One region of the Mesorhizobium sp. M8A.F.Ca.ET.161.01.1.1 genome, then DNA from elsewhere that is predicted to be linked to it. Evidence: predicted binding sites of a transcription regulator. Region 1 holds the regulator's gene; each other region holds the start of a gene.

Region 1 (3,309 bases):
GGTATTCGAGGGGGATCAAGAACCGCGGCAACCGGGAGGGAAAGCATGTCGGTGGGAATCCGCCACGACGATCTGCGCCGGCGCAACCGCGCAATGGTGATTGCAGCCGTGCGCCGGGATGGTCAGCCCTCGCGCACCGAGATCGCCGCCACCACTGGCCTCAGCCACTCGACCATATCGGCGATATCCGCCGACCTGATCGGCGAAGGTATCCTGACCGAAGGCAAGCCGAACGAGGCCGGCTCACTCAAACGCGGCCGGCCGCAGGTTGGCCTCGGCCTCAACCCCGAGGCCGCGGCTGTGATGACCGTGGTGCTGTCGCTGAATTTCCTATCCGTCGCCGTCATCGATTATGCCGGCCAGGTGGTCGCCGAGGAGCAGCGCCGGCTGGACACGCTGACCATGTCGCGCGAGGCGCTGATCGGCGAATGCACGGCAATAGTGCGCCGCCGCATCGAGGACCCCGATCTCGATATCCGCAGTGTTGCCCGCATCGCGCTGGCGATCCAGGGCATCACCGACACCAAGGCGCGTGCCATGCTGTGGTCGCCGATCACGCCGCAGACGGACATTGCCTTCGCCGACATACTCGAAGCCGAATTCGGCATCCCCGCCACCATGGAGAACGACTGCAACATGATGGCGGTGGCGTTGCGCTGGCGCGACCCTCAACGCTACCGCGACGACTTCATCGCCATCCTGCTCTCGCACGGCATCGGCATGGGCCTGGTGCTCAAGGGCGAACTGTTCACCGGCACCCATTCATCGGGCGGCGAATTCGGCCACATGATCCATCGCCCGGGCGGCGCGCTCTGCCGTTGCGGGCGGCGCGGCTGCGTCGAGGCCTATGCCGGCAACTATGCCATCTGGCGTAATGCCAGGCAGCTTGGCGAGGACGCCGAACCGGTCGCCGATGTCAGCGACGCGCAGATGCGGACACTCGCCGCGACGGCAAGGGAGAAAGACGGACCGGAGCGCGAAGCCTATCGCAAGGCGGGCGAGGCGCTGGGCTATGGGCTGGGCAGCCTGTTCGCGCTGATCGACCCGGCGCCGGTCGCCATGGTCGGTGTCAGTGCCGCCGCCTTCGATCTGATCGAGCCGGCCTTGCGCGAGGCCATCGCCCAGACCGCCGGCGGCCAGCATTCGGAATCGATTTCCTTCGACACCGAGCCGAACGAACTGCCGCTCATTCGCGAAGGCTGCGCCATGCGCGCCTTGACCTTCGTCGACCAGGAGATTTTCGCGCCGGGCGTGCAGGCGAGAGGCAGTGCTGGGAAGAGCGTGGCCTGAGCGAACGCTCCGGTGAATCACCACCAATGCTGGAGGTTGGCCGAGCGCCCTCAAGGTCGTCATCCCTGGGCGGAGCAGCCGCGAAGCGGCGTCGCGGAGACCCTGGGATCCATGCCGTGACCTCGATCGTAGAGTGCAACGGCGCAGAATTCTGCACTGCGGCGACGCGTCGAGGTCCCGGCATGGATCCTCGGGTCTGCGCCGCGTCGCTTCGCTCCTTGCTCCGCTCGTGGATGACGAAGTCAGGGGCGTAGCCGCCCTGGACCTAGTCTTCCCTGATCGCGTAGCCCGCGCCGCGGATGGTGCGGATGACGTCGGGCATGCGGCCATTGTTGACCGCCTTGCGCAGGCGACCGACATGCACGTCCACCGTGCGCTCGTCGATATAGATCGTCTCGCCCCAGACATTGTCGAGCAACTGGCTGCGCGAGAACACCCGGCCGGGATGGCGCATCATGAATTCGAGCAGCCGGAACTCGGTCGGTCCGAGCCGGATTTCGCTCTTCTTGCGATAGACCCGGTGCGATTCACGGTCGAGCACGATGTCGCCGACCTTGAGCACGCTGGACAGCACTTCCGGCTTGGCGCGACGCAGCAGCGCCTTGACCCGGGCCATGAATTCCGGCGTCGAGAACGGCTTGACCAGATAGTCGTCGGCGCCGGTCGAAAGGCCACGCACGCGGTCGCTCTCCTCACCGCGCGCCGTGAGCATGATGATCGGCAACCTCTCGGTCTCGGGCCGCATTCGCAGGCGCCGACAGAGTTCGATGCCGGAAACAGCCGGCACCATCCAGTCGAGCACCAGGAGGTCGGGCACATTCTCCTGGAGGCGGATCTCGGCTTCGTCGCCGCGCGTCACCACCTCGACCTGGTAGCCTTCCGATTCCAGATTGTAGCGGAGGAGCACGCCGAGCGGCTCCTCGTCCTCCACCACCATGATGCGTGGCGCGATCATTGGCAGATCATCCTATCGTCAAGCCGCCGGCGCCGACATCGCCGTCTCGTCCTGCTTCGGACGATTGGCGGGCAGTTGCGTTCCGGTCAGCACATAATACGCATTCTCGGCGATGTTGGTCACATGGTCGCCGATGCGCTCGAGATTCTTGGCGCAGAACAAGAGATGCGTGCAAGCCGTGATGTTGCGCGGATCCTCCATCATGTAGGTCAGCAGTTCGCGGAACACCGAGGTGTATTTGACGTCGATGCGTTCGTCGTCATTCCTGAGCTTGGCGAGGGCGGCGGCATCGCCGGCCGCATATTCCTCGACCACGCCCTGCACCTGGATCAGCACCAGCTGCGCCATGGAATCGATCGAGTGCGACAGGTCGCGCGGCGTCGCGGTGAGGCCGACGGAACCGACACGCTTGGCGATGTTCTTGGCAAGGTCGCCGATGCGCTCGAGGTCGCCCGCCATGCGGATCGAGCCGACGACATGACGCAGATCGTCGGCCATCGGCTGGCGCTTGGCGATCAGGGTGATGGCGCGGTCGTCGAGTTCGCGCTGGCGCGCATCCATGATGGCGTCGTCGGAGACGACGCGCTGTGCCAGCGCGTTGTCGGAATTCAGCAGAGCCTTGGTGGCGCCGCCGACCATCGTGCCGGCGAGATCGCCCATGTCGCTGATCAGCCTGCTGATCTGTCCGAGATCCTCATCGAAGGCTGCGACTGTGTGTTCGGCCATGATCCTGGTCCTCGTATGCGTGATATCAGCCGAAGCGGCCGGTGATGTAGTCCTGCGTGCGCTTCTCGCGAGGCGACGTGAAGATCTTCTCGGTCTTGTCGAATTCGACCAGTTCGCCCAGATACATGAACGCCGTCTGGCGCGACACGCGCGCCGCCTGCTGCATGTTGTGGGTGACGATGACGATCGTATAGTCGGCCTGCAGCTCGTCGATCAGTTCCTCGATCTTGGCGGTCGACAGCGGATCGAGCGCCGAGGCTGGTTCGTCGAGCAGGATGACTTCCGGCTTCACCGCCACGGTGCGGGCGATGCAAAGACGCTGCTGCTGGCCGCCCGAC
Region 2 (3,309 bases), on a different contig from region 1:
GCCAGGGCCGTTGCCTCGGCGGCGTCATCCTGTCGGACAAGAAGTGGATCGACGAAAACCTGCACGACTATTTCCGCCACACCGGCCCCAGCCTGTCGCCGTTCAATGCCTGGACCTTGCTGAAGGGGCTCGAGACGCTGCCGCTGCGCGTGCGCCAGCAGACGGAAAGCGCCGGCAGGATCGCCGACTTCCTGGCCGAGCAGCCGCAGATCGCCCGCGTCATCTATCCCGGCCGCGCCGACCATCCGCAGGCCGCCATCGTCAAGAAGCAGATGTCGGGCGGCTCGACGCTGATCTGCCTCGACGTCAAGGGCGGCAAGCCGGCGGCCTTCGCGCTGCAGAACGCCCTCGACATCGTGCTGATCTCGAACAATCTCGGCGATGCCAAGAGCCTGATCACCCATCCGGCGACGACGACGCACAAGAACCTGAGCGACGAGGCCCGCGCCGAACTCGGCATCGGGCCAGGGACGCTCAGGCTGTCGGTCGGCCTGGAGGACGCCGACGACCTGCTGGAAGACATCGCGCAGGCGCTGAAGGCCGCCAAATAGGCTGTTTGGGAGCGTCGGTCGCGGCGATCAGGCGCGCGACGGCGTCTCCTCCAGTTCGGCCGCCTTGGTGCGGATGGTCATTGCGTTGCCGCGCCAGTCGACGGCGCCGCCGAGCCAGCCGCGCGCCCAGAGGGTTGGGAGCATCACGTCCCGCGCCATCATGGCCGCGACCATGCGCGGCGACAGGTACCAGCCCTTGGACAAGGCCAGTGCGCACTCCGGAAGGTAGAAGGCCGCCAACACGGCAATCGCGGTTGCCCAGAGGCTGATGCCGGCGCTCGCCGCAGCAACCAGGGCAAGCGCGAGAGGCACCGCCGCGCCGGTCAGGATTTCGGGCGCGAAGAACAGCGGGAAGGTGACGCGGCGCAGGCGCGCCCAGCGGGCCTGACGCGACCAGATCTCGCCAAGCGTGCGCTGGCCGAGCGGCTGCTCGAAGGGCGCGGCAACGAGATTGACGCGCAAGCCGAGGCCGTTCACCAGCTTGGTGGCGGCAGCGTCCTCGGCGATCTCGGCGGCCAGCGCCCGAATGCCGCCATTGGCATTCAGCATCGGCTTGTTCCACAGCATGCTCTTGCCCTGGGCAAAGCCGAGGCCGAGCGCCTCGCCGGCATACTGCCAGCGGGCCTGCAATGTGTTAAGGAAGGCGCATTCGACATCAGCCCAGAAACCCTCGGGCCGCGAGCCGATCGGCGTCGAGCAGACAAGGCCGGTGTCGGGCCGCCATGCCGCCATCATGTGCTCGACATAGTCCCTCGGCATCAGGACGTTGGAATCGGCAAGGATGACCCAGTTGTGGCGTGCCGCTTCCCAACCCTTGACGCAATTGTTGAGCTTTGGATTGGCGCTGACGCGGTCGTCACCGATCAGCAGCCGGGCCGGCACCTTGGGAAACCGGGCAATCGCCCTGTTTATCAGTTTGACCACCGGATCGTCGGGATGGGCGACGCAGAAGATCAGTTCGTAGCGTGGCCAGTCGAGGGCGAAGGCGCGTTCCAGCGTCTCATGCGTGAACGGCTCGACGCCCCGCGACGGGACGACGATCGAGACCGGTTGCGGCTTGCCGGCTGGCGGGGCGATCGTGTTGCGCCGTTTCAGCTGTGAAGCGGCGAGCGAAATGCTGGCGGCGTTTGAAAGGATGAGTGCGGTCGAAAGCGAGGCGGCTATGAAGGTGAGTTCCATCGAGATCTGGTCACTCCGGAAAGGCGGCCGGCATCGTGGCCGTTTTCAACAGTTCGACAGAGCGCCGAGTCGCCCGGTTCGTGCACACCACCATTGTCGTGTGTCACTTAAATGACATTCTTTGCCGGCACCTGCGGTTCAAGGTCAGCCGCGACAAGACGCGCACGTTGACCTGCTCACCGGGAGCGCTGAAAGTCATCGGGTTGTTTTGGAGCCGCTCATGTACCGCGCCGTGACGCGCAACATCGAAGTGCAGGTCAGGCCGTTCTATCTCGAGGACCGTTCGGATCCCTCGGAGAACCGCTATGTCTGGGGCTATCAGATAACGATCGACAACCAGTCGGACGAGTTCGTGCAGTTGTTGTCGCGCTATTGGCACATCACCGATGGCGCCGGCCGGGTCGAGGAAGTGCGCGGGCCGGGCGTTGTCGGCGACCAGCCGGAACTCAATCCCGGCGACAGCTATCAATACACGTCCGGCTGCCCGCTCTCGACACCGTCCGGGATCATGGTCGGACGCTACACGATGCGCAACAAGCGCGGCGAGACCTTCGACATCGCCATCCCCGCCTTCTCGCTCGATCTGCCGGGGACAAGGCGCACGGTGAATTAGCGTCTTTTCTCCCGTCACTATACGGGGGAGTTGAGGAATGGTCCGCGAAGCGGACGAATTGCTTGGCTTTTCGAGTGACGACCGTCCGGCAGGACAATGAGGGCAGCGCCGAGCTTGCGAGAATTTTCTTCAGATAGAGCCAAGGAGCTCCTGTACTAACGCTGGCGCTGCCCCTCATCCGCCTGCCGGCACCTTCTCCCCGTATAGTGACGGGGAGAAGGGACTAGCTTTACTGAGCCGCAAACTCGGCCGGATCGAAGTCGTACTGGGTCGAGCAGAACTCGCAGGCGACGTGGATGCCGCCATCCTCGGTGCTGTCCTTGATCTCCTGCGCGGAGAAGCCTTCGAGGATATCGCGGATCTTGTCCCTGGAGCACGAGCACTGGTCGGTGACGGGGACGCCGCCGAAGACGCGCACGCCATGCTCGTGGAACAAGCGATAGAGCAGCCGCTCGGCGCCGATGGTCGGGTCGATCAGCTCGGTCGGCTCGATGGTGCCCAGCAAGGCGAGGAGTTCCTGCCAGGAATTATCGGCCGGATCGTGGACTTCCTCGCGCGGATCGCCATCGCCACCCGGCAGGTCCGGGACGCGCATGCGCTCGGGCGATTGCGGCAGGAACTGCGCCAGTATGCCGCCGGCGCGCCACTGCTCGCGCGCACCGCCGATACCGGGCGTCAGCAGCTTGGCGACCGAGAGCCTGATATCCGTCGGGATCTGTTCCGACTGGCGGAAATAGGTACGCGCCGCGTCTTCCAGCGTTTCGCCGTCGAGCTGGACGATGCCCTGATAGCGCTGCGTATGGGCGCCCTGATCGATGGTCAGCGCCAGCACGCCGCTGCCAAGCAGCGTTTGCTGCGAGGTCTCGCCGGCCGCGACCAGCGCTTCGAGCCGATCCGCGTCGAAACGCGCATAGGCGCGCAGCGCCGAGGGCGTGGAAAAGTCCGCGACCAGCATGTCGACAGGCC
Region 3 (3,309 bases), on a different contig from region 1:
AATGCAGCAAAATCCGGGCCGAGATGACCAGACGCCTGGCCGCGCTCTCGCAGGCGCAGCGCCAGGCAAGCCGCGATTTCGACCGCGTCGAACTCGGCCAGGGCGGCAATCTGCAGAAGCTTATCCTTGCGCTGGTGAATGGCGGCTGAGAACGGCCACCGCGCCACACGGCGCGGCGGCATGACCGCGGTCCGCTCTACCGGCTCAGGTCCAGCGCCTCGCTCAGATCCCCCATCGGCGGTTCGCCATTGGCGGCCAGCGCCTTGTCGCGGGCGACGATGCCGGTCAGCACCGGCAGGTCGTAGCGCGCGGTGATGAAGCGCAGGATCGACGTCGTGTCGTACTGGGTGTGGTCTACCGTGCCCATCCTCGCATAGGGCGAGACGATGAAGGCCGGGATGCGGTTGCCCGGGCCCCAGCGGTCGGCCTTGGGCGGCGCGACGTGATCCCAGAAGCCGCCATTCTCGTCATAGGTGACGACCACCAGCATGTTGCCCCATTGCGGGCTCTTCTCCAGATGCGCGACGACGTCGGCCAGATGCTGGTCGCCGCTCGCCACGTCGGCATAGCCGCCATGTTCATTGAGATTGCCTTGCGGCTTGTAGAAACTCACCGAGGGCAGCTTGCCGTCGTCGATCGCCTTGATGAACTCGGCGCCATCCAGGCCACCGTCCCGCAGATGCTCGGCCCGCGCGGCGGTGCCGGGTGCGTAAGCGGCGAAATAGTTGAAGGGCTGGTGGTGGTACTGGAAGTTCGGCACCGGAGTGGCGTTCTTGCCGTCCAGCGTTGCCTGCCAGGCGCCGCTATACCAGGCCCAGTCGACGCCCTTCAGCGACAGGAGATCGCCGATGGTGATGTCGTGCTGCGGCGGCAGCGTGGTCGGCGCGGTCGGGTCGGCCAGCGCCTTGTCGCCGCCCTCGGCCGGTTTGTTGGCGCTCGGCTGATAGGGCGGCTGCATGGTGTTGACGGCATGGAAATCGGGCGTGATGGCGCCGTCATTGACGAATTTCGGCACGCCGCCAAGGGCCGAGGCCGGCGAATTGTCGGCGACCTTCAAGGTCGTGCCGTCGGCCTCGACGACAGCGATTTGCGCCTTCACCGGGCTGGTGTCGGCATGCGGATAGACCGGCGTACAGGCGCAGGCGAGCTGGAAATGGTTGAGGAAGGAGCCGCCGAAGGCGCCCTGGAAGAAATTGTCGGCCAGCACGTATTTCTTCGCCACCTGCCACATCGGCAGGCTCGAGCCGTCATAGTGGCCCATGACGAGGCCGCCGGAATCGGCCCAGGCGACGAATTTGTCGTTCTTCCCGCCGTCGATCTGCATCTGCTCCTGGTAGAAGCGGTGCCACAAGTCGTGGGTGATGACGTTGGTTCCCTCATGGAAGCCCCTGGGATCGTCAATGGCGAAGGCGGCGTTGGCGAGATGCGCGGTCTCGGACTCCGTCACCACGGGCGTGACGCCCTTGCCGGTCAGCCCGCCCCAGGCCGGCGGCAATTCGGTCAGCGGCTTGCCGTCGCGGTCGAGCTGGCGCGCCTGGTCGGCCGAGACATTGGCCAGGCCATTGGCGCCGGGGAAGCCGCCATAGAGATTATCGAAGCTGCGGTTTTCGGCATAGATGACGACGACGGTGTCGATCTTGTCGAAGCCGGGAGGGGCGGCATGGGCGGCCGCCAGGGGAAGCAGGGCCGAACCGGCCAGACCGAAGGAAGTGAAGAGCTTGAGCCTCGTCATGGGAAGACCTCGTGGCTTGACTGTGGCTAGAGGGGTGCGGGAACCATAGGGCAGCTAACGTGGCTGCCTTGTCACCTTTGTGACAGCCGCCGCCACGGCGAACACGGTTTCGTGAGCACTGGAGCCGGTCATCAATCCGTTGCACTGCGTTCTTATTGCCGGGCCAAAGCGGACCATGCCCCATGACCAGAAGACGATGGAAAATTCGGGCGATCGCCATTGCCGCGATCTCGACCTTTGGCCTTGCCGCGCCCGCGAATTCGGCGGGGCCGGATGGCTTCCATCCCGGCCCACTGTCGCGCGCCGAAGCCTTCGCGCGCGCCAAGGCGCTGACCGCCTTGGGGCGAAAAATGTTCTTCGACCCCTCGCTCTCGGCCTCGGGCAAGCAGGCCTGCTCGTCCTGTCATGATCCTAGCCATGCTTTCGGGCCGGCCTCGGCCACGCCGGTCGAAATGGGCGGGCCAAACCTCGACCAGCCCGGCATGCGCGCCGTGCCATCGCTGCGTTATCTCCAGGCCGCGCCCGCCTTCACCGAGCATTTCCATGATTCCGAGGACGAGGGCGACGAGAGCGTCGACAACGGTCCGACCGGCGGCTTGACCTGGGACGGCCGCGCCGACCACGGCAAGGACCAGGCGAAAATCCCCCTGCTCTCGCCCTTCGAGATGGGCAACAAGGACGCCGGGGCCGTCACCGCCGCCTTGCGCAAGTCGGCCCATGCCGGCGAGTTCAAGACGGTGTTCGGGCAGGATGTCTTCAACCATCCCAACGATGCCTTCGACGCCGCCGCCGAGGCGCTCGGCACGTTCGAGCAGAGCGCGGCCGATTTCTATCCCTATTCCAGCCGCTACGACGCCTTCCTCGCCGGCAAGGCGACGTTGTCGACGCAGGAGCTGCATGGTCGCGCTCTGTTCGAGGACGAGAAAAAAGGCAATTGCGCCAGTTGCCACCTCAGCGAACCCGCCAATGACGGCGAGCCGCCGCAATTCACCGATTTCGGCCTGATCGCCATCGCCGTACCGCGCAACCCGGCAATCACGGCCAACACCGACCCAGCCTATGCCGATCTCGGCCTGTGCGGCCCGCTGCGCACCAATTTTCGCGGCCGCACCGACTATTGCGGCCTGTTCAAGACGCCGACGCTGCGCAACGTCGCGCTGCGCAAGAGCTTCTTCCACAATGGCGAGTTCCACACGCTGCGCGACGCCGTCGCCTTCTACGCCAGCCGCGACACCGACCCCGGCCACTGGTACCCGAAAAACGCCGACGGCACGATCGATAAATATGACGATTTGCCAAAGGCTTACTGGCCGAACTTGAATCAGGACCCGCCCTTCGAAGGCAGGAGACCTGGCGGCAAGCCGGCGCTGACGGATGCCGAGATAGACGACATTGTCGCGTTCCTGCAGACGCTGACGGATGCAGACCAGGTGGCAGCGAAATAACCTGAGACGCGGCGGGACAGCGCCCCCCTCTGTCCTGCCGGACATCTCCCCCACGAGGGGGGAGATCAGCTTTGATTGCGGCTCTCGCCCATTGTTTCAACGTTCCAAAAAAGGGCGCGGGGCGCCAACACT
Region 4 (3,309 bases), on a different contig from region 1:
GGCGCCGGTCCTGATCAGGATCTGCAAAATCCGCTCGGCATCGGCGGAGGATCCTTGCACAAGTGGTTTGTCGACACCCGCACCTTCCGCAAGATGGTGCTCGGACAAGATGGCGGCACCACCGATACCAACGAGGCGTTCGCGGCGCGCAGCTTCGAGAATGTCGGCGCCTGGATCCTGGGTCGCAACATGTTCGGGCCGATCCGCGGAGAATGGCCTGACGACAAGTGGAAGGGCTGGTGGGGCGACAACCCGCCCTACCATGTGCCGGTTTTCGTGCTGACGCACCACAAGCGGGCGTCTATCACCATGGAAGGGGGCACGAATTTCCATTTCGTCACCGACGGCATCCATTCGGCGCTCGAGCAGGCGAGATCGGCGGCTGGCGGCAAGGACGTGCGGGTCGGCGGCGGCGTCGATACGATCCGCCAGTATCTCCAGGAGAAGCTGATTGACGAGATGCACCTGGCGATTTCGCCTGTGCTGCTTGGCCGGGGCGAGAACCTTTTTGCCGGCCTTGACATGCCCAAGCTTGGCTACGCGTGCACCGAACAGGTGGCGACGGCGCTGGCCACGCACGTGGTTATCAATCGGGCTTAAGCTCGGCGCCGCCCCTCATCCGCCTGCCGGCACCTTCTCCCCGTATAGTGACGGGGAGAAGGAAGGGTCACTCAATATTTCTCCGGCACGTAAAGCTCGCGCGGCAGGACCTGGCGTTCGTATTCCGGGTTGAAAACGCGCTCCGGCAGCGTGATCTCCTCGTGCGGCACCTCTTCATATGGCAGTTGCTTGAGCAGATGGTCGATGCAGTTCAGGCGTGCCCGCTTCTTGTCGTTGCCCTCGACGATGTACCAGGGCGCTTCGGGAATGTTGGTGCGGGCGAAGGTTTCTTCCTTGGCCTTGGTGTACTGCTCCCAGCGCACCCGCGACTGTAGGTCCATCGGCGACAGTTTCCACTGCTTCATCGGATCGTGGATGCGCATCAGGAAGCGCATCTGCTGTTCCTCATCGGTGATCGAGAACCAGTATTTGACCACGGTGACGCCGGAGCGCACCAGCATGCGCTCGAACTCCGGCACGTCGTGGAAAAACTCCTCGACCTGATCGGGGCTGGCGAAGCCCATCACCCGCTCGACGCCGGAGCGGTTATACCAGGAGCGGTCGAACAGCACGATCTCGCCGCCTGCGGGCAAATGCGGGACATAGCGCTGGAAATACCATTGCGACTTCTCGCGTTCGGTCGGCGCCGGAAGCGCCACGACGCGACAGATACGCGGATTGAGCCGCTGGGTTATGCGCTTGATGACGCCACCCTTGCCGGCGGAATCGCGGCCCTCGAAAATCACCACCAGTTTCTTCTTGTGATAGGCGACCCAGGATTGCAGCTTGATCAATTCGGACTGCAGGGTGATCAAGTCGCGAAAATACTGCATGCGATCGATCGAAGGCGGATGCGAGTTCTTGTAGATCTTGGCGATCTCCATCGACAGCGCCGGTTCCGACAATTCGAGTTCATAATCTTCGTCGAGCGTGTCGGCGAGTTCAGCTTCAAGCCAGTCCTTGGCAGGGGAATTCTGTCTTAGCTCGGTCATATCAACTGCTCCGCTTGCAAGCCTGTCGGTTCCCTGGGGCGTCCCCAAATTGCTGCCAGCGGCCGGGAATGGAAACACCTGAGCCGACTTCAATATAGGCCGGCGGTGACGGTTTTATTGCAGCCCGGGCGCGATTTGCCGCCGGTGCAAATTTCGCGACGCATGATCGATCGGCGTCATCGCATGGCGACAAGCCGACCGAATTGTCCTACAAATCCCCGGTCGCGTTCCAGGCCTGCCCCTTGGCGGCACGCCTCTTCAACAAAATCGTGAGGATCTGACATGGAATACCGCACCCTTGGCCGTTCCGGCCTGAAGGTTTCGACACTGACGCTTGGCACAATGACCTTCGGCGGCGCCGGGCCTTTCGCCGCGGTCGGCAACAGCGATCTCGCCGAAGCAAAGCGGATGATCGACATGTGCATCGACGCCGGCATCAACCTCATCGACACCGCGAATGTCTATTCGAACGGCCTGTCGGAAGAGATCATAGGCGAAGCGCTCGGCGGCAAGCGCAAGAACGACGTGCTGATCGGGTCCAAGGCCCGGATGCGGATCGGCAAGGGCCCGAACGACGAGGGCCTGTCGCGCCATCATCTGATCCGTGAATGCGAGAGAAGCCTGAAGCGATTGAAGACCGATGTCATCGACATCTATTTCGTCCACCAGTGGGACGGCCTCACCCCGCTCGAGGAAACCGTTGCCGCGCTCGACACTTTGGTCAGCCAGGGCAAGGTGCGCTACATCGGCTGCTCCAACTATTCGGGCTGGCAAGTGATGAAGGCGCTTTCCATCAGCGACAGCCGCCACCAGCAACGCTTCGTCACCCAGCAGATCCACTATACGCTGGAAGCGCGCGAGGCCGAGTACGAACTGCTGCCGATCTCGATCGACCAGGGGCTGGGCGTGCTGGTCTGGAGCCCGCTCGCCGGCGGCCTGCTGTCGGGTAAATACCGCCGCGACAGCCCGACCGCCCGCCAGCTCGCCGGCTGGTCCGAGCCGCCGATCCGCGACGAGGACCGGCTCTGGCGGATCGTCGATGTGCTGGTCGAGATCGGCAGGGATCGTGGTGTTTCGGCGGCACAGGTGGCGCTCGCCTGGCTGCTCGGCCGCCCTGCCGTCTCCTCGCTGGTGATCGGCGCCCGCAATGACGTCCAGCTGAAGGACAATCTCGCGGCCGCCGCCCTGGAGCTCGGCACCGAGGAACGCCAGCGTCTCGACGCCGTAAGCCGGCCGCCCCTGCTCTACCCCTACTGGCACCAGCAACTGACAGCGAAGGATCGTTTCGGCCCCGCCGATCTGGTTCTCGACCGCAGCGATATCTGATCAGCGTCAGGTCGAGAGCGAGAGCTAGCTCTCGATGAACCGCCAGAGTTCGGGATCGGGTTCGATCTGGCCGCCGAGCACGAAATATTTGTAGAGGACGAGCAGGGAGATCGCCTGCTCGTCCAGTTCATTGGAAAATTTGCGGCAGTAGGCATTGGCCGTGGCGATGATGCGCTCCGCCGCGGCCGGATGCCGTTCGAAATAATCTACCTTTTCACGGAGATCGGAGAAGTCCGGGTCGAGCGGCGCATAGTGGACTCCAGCCTCGAGCTGGCTCTCGCCAAACCATGTCTCGTAGGTCGGCGGCGGCATCAGACAGAGCGAGTTGGAGTTCATGATCCATTTGAGGTTGGTCGCCACGTCATTGCCCTCCAACGAGACGATGTAGCGA

What was found. Region 1 encodes PhoB, which activates phosphate uptake and scavenging genes when phosphate is short. Its sites were predicted from a motif close to TGTCATNNANCTGTCAT; they were not measured.
Region 2: EN804_RS20030 (ceramide glucosyltransferase) is a predicted target of PhoB. The motif match lies at 1,831-1,847, and genes of this name have one in related genera.
Region 3: EN804_RS10865 (acid phosphatase) is a predicted target of PhoB. The motif match lies at 1,859-1,875, and genes of this name have one in related genera.
Region 4: ppk2 (polyphosphate kinase 2) is a predicted target of PhoB. The motif match lies at 1,698-1,714, and genes of this name have one in related genera.

The regions. Positions count from the first base shown of each region.
Region 1 is NZ_SRTD01000005.1:168,915-172,223, reverse strand. It holds gene EN804_RS15055 (ROK family protein) at 46-1,290, shown strand; gene phoB (phosphate regulon transcriptional regulator PhoB) at 1,556-2,245, opposite strand; gene phoU (phosphate signaling complex protein PhoU) at 2,264-2,971, opposite strand; gene pstB (phosphate ABC transporter ATP-binding protein PstB) at 2,997-3,309, opposite strand, start outside.
Region 2 is NZ_SRTD01000008.1:35,747-39,055, forward strand. It holds gene EN804_RS20025 (O-succinylhomoserine sulfhydrylase) at 1-551, shown strand, start outside; gene EN804_RS20030 (ceramide glucosyltransferase) at 579-1,730, opposite strand; gene apaG (Co2+/Mg2+ efflux protein ApaG) at 1,951-2,343, shown strand; gene EN804_RS20040 (Hsp33 family molecular chaperone) at 2,573-3,309, opposite strand, start outside.
Region 3 is NZ_SRTD01000003.1:444,462-447,770, forward strand. It holds gene EN804_RS10860 (DUF922 domain-containing protein) at 1-149, shown strand, start outside; gene EN804_RS10865 (acid phosphatase) at 197-1,732, opposite strand; gene EN804_RS10870 (cytochrome-c peroxidase) at 1,915-3,177, shown strand.
Region 4 is NZ_SRTD01000001.1:931,951-935,259, forward strand. It holds gene EN804_RS04790 (dihydrofolate reductase family protein) at 1-600, shown strand, start outside; gene ppk2 (polyphosphate kinase 2) at 672-1,592, opposite strand; gene EN804_RS04800 (aldo/keto reductase) at 1,875-2,918, shown strand; gene EN804_RS04805 (glycosyl transferase family 90) at 2,943-3,309, opposite strand, start outside.